One region of the Massilia sp. GCM10023247 genome, then DNA from elsewhere that is predicted to be linked to it. Evidence: predicted binding sites of a transcription regulator. Region 1 holds the regulator's gene; the other holds the start of a gene.
The links. Region 1 encodes LexA, which represses DNA repair genes until DNA is damaged. Its sites were predicted from a motif close to ACTGTATNNNNATACAGT; they were not measured.

Region 1 (3,402 bases):
GACCGTCAACGCCGGCCTTCTGGGCGATGGTGATGGTCATGCCGCCCAGCTTGTCGCCTTGGGCTTGCGAAGCGGCCAGCTTTTCGGCGGCTGCCTTTTCCAGCTCGGCGCGCTTGACTTCGAACTCGGCCACAGCGGCCTGGGTGGCGCGGCGGGCCATCTTTTGCGGGATCAGGAAGTTACGTGCGTAACCGTCCTTGACCTTGACCACGTCGCCCAGGTTGCCGACGTTAACAACTTTTTCCAAAAGGATAACTTGCATATTTTTCTCCAGAAAATTCGGACTGTACGGCGCTGATTAGGCGTTGTGCAGGTCGGTGTACGGCAGCAGCGCGAGGTAGCGTGCGCGCTTGATCGCGGTGTCGACCTGGCGCTGGTAGTGCGCCTTGGTACCGGTCAGGCGTGCCGGCATGATCTTGCCGTTTTCCTGGACGAAGTCCTTCAGGGTGTCGACGTCTTTGTAGTCAACCTGTTCCACGTTTGCAGCGGTGAAGCGGCAGAACTTCTTGCGCTTGAACAGCGGGTTCTGCTGTTTGCGCTTCAGTTTTTCTTTGGCTTTGTTTTTGTCGAACTTTTTACCGAATGCCATTTGAGGCTCCTGTATCTAAAAGGTGGGCCGCTAACTCTTCTTTAAGCGGCGGCACTGAAATCAATGATGTGAAACACCAGGGCTTTGCTGTTGCGGTTCTTCCTGGCCAAGAATCCCGTGAACTGGTGCGCCGCGCCGAGTTCGGCACTGGCGAAGCGGCCCGAAATTTCTCCCGCGGCGAACGCGGCAATTTCGAACTCGACCAGTCTCGCTATTCCTGCCTCGACCTGCTGCGAACTGTGCAGCAAGATTGCCGAGACGACCGGCACGCCGGCGGGGGTGTAGCGCAGTACGTCGCGTTCAGCAATCGTTGCGACGACTTGTAACTGGTTCACTTCCTGTTCACGATTCCTGGCAGAAGAATTTAGGCAGCAGCTGGGGCCGGGGCTGCAGCAGCAGCCGGGGCTTCTGCGCGGTGGCTCTTGGCTGCGTCTTCACGCTGGACCGACTTCATCATTGGCGACGGAGCGGTTTCAGCCTTCTTCATCTTCACGGTCAGGTGACGCAGCACGGCATCATTGAACTTGAATGCGGTTTCCAGCTCGACCAGGGTCTCGTTGTCGCACTCGATGTTCATGCAGATGTAGTGTGCCTTCGGCAGCTTCTGGATCTGGTAAGCCATCTGGCGACGGCCCCAGTCTTCCACGCGATGGATGTTACCGCCGCGCGCGGTGACGCTGGCCTTGTAACGCTCGATCATCGCCGGGACTTGCTCGCTTTGGTCCGGGTGGACGATAAAAACGATTTCATAATGACGCATGCAACACTCCTTAAGGACGTTTAAACAAATGCCCACCTCGGCGTCAAGACGAGTGTGGGAAGGGAAAGCCGGCAATTATAACGTGATCCGACCGCCAGCACAATCGCCTAGGGGCGTCGCCCCGCCGCCACAGCTTCCCGCAGGGAAATCGTACAATTTCGGCGATTTCCCTTGCTTTTGCCGAAATACTGTACAAAAATACAGTCTGAATCATTAACCCGTGGCAGATCCATGCTCAAGCTCACTGCAAGGCAACAACAGATCCTTGACCTGATCAAGGAAGCGATCGACAACACCGGCTTCCCGCCCACGCGCGCCGAGATCGCCAAGGAATTGGGCTTCAAGTCGGCCAATGCCGCCGAGGAACACCTGCAGGCGCTGGCCCGCAAAGGCGCCATCGAAATCGTCTCCGGCACCTCGCGCGGCATCCGCCTGATCGGCGCTTCGCTGCCGGCACCGGTGCCGCACGTGCCCGCGGCCCTGCTGATGTCGCTGCCCCTGGTCGGCCGGGTCGCTGCCGGTTCGCCGATCCTGGCCCAGGAACATGTCGAAGCGACCTACAACGTCGATCCGGCCATGTTCGGCGCCCGCCCCGACTTCCTGCTGAAGGTGCGCGGCTGGTCGATGCGCGACGCCGGCATCATGGACGGCGACTTCCTCGCCGTGAAGAAGATCGACAGCGCCAAGAACGGCCAGATCGTCGTCGCCCGCATTGGCGAAGACGTCACCGTCAAGCGCTATCGCAAGACCGGCGAACTGATCGAACTGCTGCCGGAAAATCCGGACTTCAAGGTCATTCGCGTGGAACCGGGCGACGAGTTCGCGCTCGAGGGCCTGGCGGTCGGATTGATGCGCAGCTGGCACTAAGCTGGCACTAAGCTGGCACTGCGCCGGCATGACGCTGGCTTGGACCGGCAAGGACAAAGGCGGCGTTCGCGGGCGTTTTGCCAGCTCGGCCGCGTGGCCTGCGTTACCTCCCCACCGGCGCGTAATTATTCTTGCGCGCCTCGATGTCTCTCGCCCTCTCCTGCGATGGCTTGACGCCGACGATGGCGTTATGCTCGGCGACATATGCTTCGGTCGCACTACGCCACGCAGCGACGTCGGCCAGCACCAGTTTTGAAGTGACACGCGCTTCTTCCGACAGGTTCTCGCCGATGACCGCGAGCCGCTTGTTGGCACGCTCTGTTTCGGCGGCGTTCAGCAGCTTGACGATATCGGCCGGGATCCGCTGCACCAAGGGCATGGACGCGTTCAGGTTGGTCACATAGCCGTTGTAACATGCCTGCCAGGTTGCGATACTGGCCGATACGCGCTCGATGTCGACGGTTTGTTTCGACATCGCGGGAATGCGCGGGGCCGGGCAGTTGAATTGCCCCTCCTTCAAGTCCTCCCCCTCGTAACCCTCGACCCAGTGGGCGATGTCCGCCTGACGGGCCTTGCGCTGCCCCATGATATCGAGCGATGCACTCGCGACCGCATTGCCCTTCGCTGCCGCCTTGCGGAACCAGGCCTCGGCCTTGGCCTCGTCGACCGCTCCTGCCTCACCATACCAATACATCTGGCCCAGGCGCTGCTGCGCCTCGACATTGCCCGCGTTGGCAAGCTTCGTATAGGCCTGTAGCGCTTCAGGATAGGATTTCTTCGCAAACAACGCGTTCGCGTCGAGCAAAGGATCGGCGTAAGCCGCGGAACAGAACAGCAGGCTGGTTGCGAAGAGGAGGCGCTTCATGGAGGTCGAGGTGAGGGAAAGGAACATGGTACCGCGAATGCTCCCTCCACCTCAACTTTCCTGTCTTCGATTTAGCGTCCGGTTGCCGGCGGCGGGCTCACCGGTTGCGGAGTCATCGACGGATACTTGGTCTGGCGTTCGATTTCGTTTTCCTGCATGCGCCGCGTCCGCATGTCATATTCCTGCCTGCGCGCCGTGTTCTCTGCAAGGACCACACGTTCCGTCTCACTGTGCCAGCGCCCGTGCTGGGCCGTGATCTGCTGCGCCTCCTGCTCGGCCTGTGCAATCGTCTTTCCGTAGACGCCAGTCAGGTGGGCGACC
Region 2 (3,402 bases), 170 kb from region 1:
CGCGGGTAAGTAAAGCCGGTGCGGATGTCCATCGGCGCCAGCCTGCCGCCCTCGCGCACCATCAGGCGCTGGGGCGGCTCCTCGCCCACCAGGGCGCGCGACAGGACATGCAGGCCCTCTCCCTTGCGCAGCAGCTGGTCGCAGCGTTCGTAGACGTTGCGGCAGCCGGTGGCGGCCAGCAGCGCCTGCACGATCGGCACCTTCCACATCTCGACGCCGCCGGCATTGAACTGGCAGACCAGGTAGCCCTCGGTGCCGCCATAGCCGTGCACCAGCAGGCCCGGCAAGGCGTCCTTTTCGCCGTCGACCAGCTGCACCAGGGCCTGCGGATCGGCCGCCTGCAGCGCAGCGGCGCGGCGCGCCACGGCGGCCTGCACGCGCCGCTTCATCATCGCATGGTCGACCGGCTCGTCCTCGCGCAGGGTCCAGACGCGGGCGGCGATCTGCGACTTGGCGTTGTAGGCGGCGCGCGCCAGGAACTGGCGGCTGGAAGACTGCACGATGGCCGTGGAGCCCGGCTTGTTGCGCTCTTGCGGCTTGCCGTCGACCTTCTCGATGGCGGAGACGTAGATCCACGGGTCGCCGGCAAGGATGCTTTTTTCCTTGCCCTGCTTGATGGTGATGATGAGCATGTGCGGCTTTCGTTTGCGAGGACGGGATGATACAGCAAGCCGTCCTTCGAATGCCGTGCTGCGGCTGCTCAAGGGGCGGGCGCGGCTCCCACCATCGGCGTCCAGCGGTAGATGCCGCCGTCGGCCATCAGGCTCATCGACAGGGTGCCGTCGCGCATCGAGTAGGAACGGACGGACTCGAGGTCGCGCGCAATGCGTGTGTCGAGCGCGGGCGGCGCGCACATGGCACGGGTGAGGGCGACCGTGCTGAACTGCAGCGTGCCGCCGGCCGATCCGGCTGCCGGTGTAGCCGTCCAGCGTGCGCTGCCGCGATTGCAGTCGAGCTGGAAGGCGGCACTGCCGTCCGCCGCGAAGCGGATCGAGTAAAGCCGGTCGGGTGCCGGGCGGATCGTGCCTTGTGCGTCGTCCATCGACTGGATCTCGGCCAGTTGCCATGCGGTACCGGCCAGGCTGGCCGGCTCCGCCGGGCGTGCTGGCGGAGCCGGCACCTGGCTGGTAAGCGCGCAGGCGGAGAGAATGAGCGGGGCCGATACAGCCAGGAGGCGCAGGGTGTTCATGGAAAGAGGGCTCCTTGTCTTGGTAAGGCCCAGTCAGGCAGGAAAGCCGACTGCGCGCGCTCGGCCTGTAGACCACGTACTGCGGCGGCTGGAATAAGTCTAGTACAACATTCCGGTACAGGTAAGCCAGATCGATCGAGCAGGCCGACGAGCAATTCAAAAGTTTTCAGTAGCTATATTATTAATGCATAGTAATTATTAATAGTATGAAATTGTAATGTGCGGACCCTGTTTGCCGTCGCAGCCCGCATGTGTTCAAACCATCCACATCTTGCCAAAAGCTGAACAAACGAGTACTGTATAAACATCCAGTACTTTTGCATTGCCCCGGCATTGCGCCCCATCTATGTCTTGTTCAAAAAACACTGCTGCGCCGGAAGATTTGCATCCTTCGCTGTGGCGCGCCTCACAGCTGGCGCATGCGGGCACGCGCTGTGTCGACAGCGGCCATCCGGCGCTGTCGAAGCAGTTGCCCGGGGGCGGCTGGCCCACCGGCACCCTCATCGATTTGCTGCTGCAGCAGCCCGGCATCGGCGAAATGCGCCTGCTGCGCCCGGCGCTGGCGGCGGCGGCCGCGCGCCGCATCGTGCTGTTGCAGCCGCCCCATCCGCCGCAGGCGCTGGCGCTGGCCGCGCTCGGCGTGCCGCCTTCGCAGCTGATCTGGCTGCGCGCCGAGCGCGGGGCCGATGCGCTGTGGGCCGCCGAGCAGGTGCTGCGCAGCGGCAGTTGCGGGGCGCTGCTGTTCTGGGCCAACCATGCGCGCGGCGAGAGCCTGCGCCGCCTGCATTTGGCGGCGCAATGCGGCGAAACCCTGTTCTTCATGATGCGTCCGCTCGCCAGTGCCCAGGATTCCTCGCCCGCGCCCCTGCGGCTGGCCTTGCGGCCTGCCGCCGGCGGGCTCGACATCGGTTTCGTCAAACGCCGGGGACCGCAGCGCGATGCGCCGCTGTTCCTGCCACTCACTCCTCCTTTACTCCAACGCCATGCGCCTGTGGATCGGCCTGCACCTGCCCCGGTTACCGCTCGAGGTCTTCAGCCCGAACTGGTCAACTGACGCGGGCTGCGTCGTGCTCGAGCACGAGCGCGTGCTGGCGGCATCCCCGCGCGCCTGCGCGGCCGGGGTCCAGGTCGGCATGCGCCGCGGCGGGGTGTTGATGCTCATGCCCGAGGCGCGCATCGTCGAGCGCTCGCTTGACCGCGAAGCGGAAAGCCTGCATGCGGTGGCGATGGCGCTGCTGCAGTACACGCCGCAGGTGGCCCAGGCCGAAGAGTCCACGCTGCTGCTCGACATCGGCGCCAGCCTGCGCCTGTTCGGCGGCATCCGCGCCTTGTGCCGGCGCGTGCGCGCCAGCCTGCGCGCGCTCGGCTTCTCCGGTTTCCTCAGCTGCGCGCCGACCGCGCGCGGCAGCTGGCTGCTGGCGCGGCGCCGCGCCGGGCGCGTGCTGACGATCGCCTCGCTCACGCGCCGGCTCGACCGCTTGCCAAGCACCTTGCCGCCGCCGGCGCGCGCCTATGCCGCCTGGTTCGAGGGCATCGGCTGCGCCGACCTGGGCGCGCTGCGGCGCCTGCCGCGGCCGGGTTTGCAGCGGCGCTGCGGGCGCGCGCTGCTCGACATGCTCGATGCCGCCTATGGCATGGCGCCCGAGCTGTTCGAATGGATCGAAGCGCCCACCAGCTTCCATGCCAACATCGAACTGTTCGACCGCATCGAGAACGCCGAGGAATGCCTGCTCGGCGCCGAGCGGCTGGTGCAGCAGCTGACCGGCTGGCTGTGCGCGCGCCAGCTCGCGGTCGAGCGCATCACGCTCCTGCTCCAGCACGAGCGGGGCAGGGTGGCGCGCCCGCCCACCCCGGTCGAGATCGCGCTGGGCGAGCCGACCTGGCGCGACGAGCACCTGGTGCGCCTGCTGCGCGAGCGCCTGGCGAAACTCGTGCTCGAAGCCCCGGTGATCGGCCTCGCGCTCGACGCGGCCCAGCTGCAGCCGATGGCGCCGCCGAGCGAATCGCTGTTCCCAGAGCCCGGCGGCAGCGAGGAAGACCGGGTCCGCATGCTCGAGCTGCTGGTGGCCCGCCTGGGGGCAGACAACGTGCTGCAAGCCCTGCCGCAAGCCGATTACCGGCCCGAAGTCGCCAACACCTGGGTGCCGGTGCAGCAGACGGTGCGCGAGGCCGCGCGTGCCGCCCAGATGCCGCCGGACGTACACAGCCTGCCG

Region 2: the regulator LexA is predicted to act here: its motif matches at 1,485-1,502, upstream of imuA (translesion DNA synthesis-associated protein ImuA).

What each region holds. Positions count from the first base shown of each region.
Region 1 covers NZ_JBHSIB010000007.1:30,357-33,758, forward strand. Annotated here, with positions in the region: gene rplI (50S ribosomal protein L9) at 1-262, opposite strand, end outside; gene rpsR (30S ribosomal protein S18) at 299-589, opposite strand; gene priB (primosomal replication protein N) at 631-924, opposite strand; gene rpsF (30S ribosomal protein S6) at 954-1,349, opposite strand; gene lexA (transcriptional repressor LexA) at 1,581-2,216, shown strand; gene ACFPAH_RS03895 (tetratricopeptide repeat protein) at 2,320-3,108, opposite strand; gene ACFPAH_RS03900 (tetratricopeptide repeat protein) at 3,153-3,402, opposite strand, start outside.
Region 2 covers NZ_JBHSIB010000007.1:196,399-199,800, reverse strand. Annotated here, with positions in the region: gene ACFPAH_RS04580 (SAM-dependent methyltransferase) at 1-632, opposite strand, end outside; gene ACFPAH_RS04575 (META domain-containing protein) at 701-1,189, opposite strand; gene imuA (translesion DNA synthesis-associated protein ImuA) at 1,536-2,243, shown strand; gene ACFPAH_RS04565 (Y-family DNA polymerase) at 2,173-3,402, shown strand, end outside.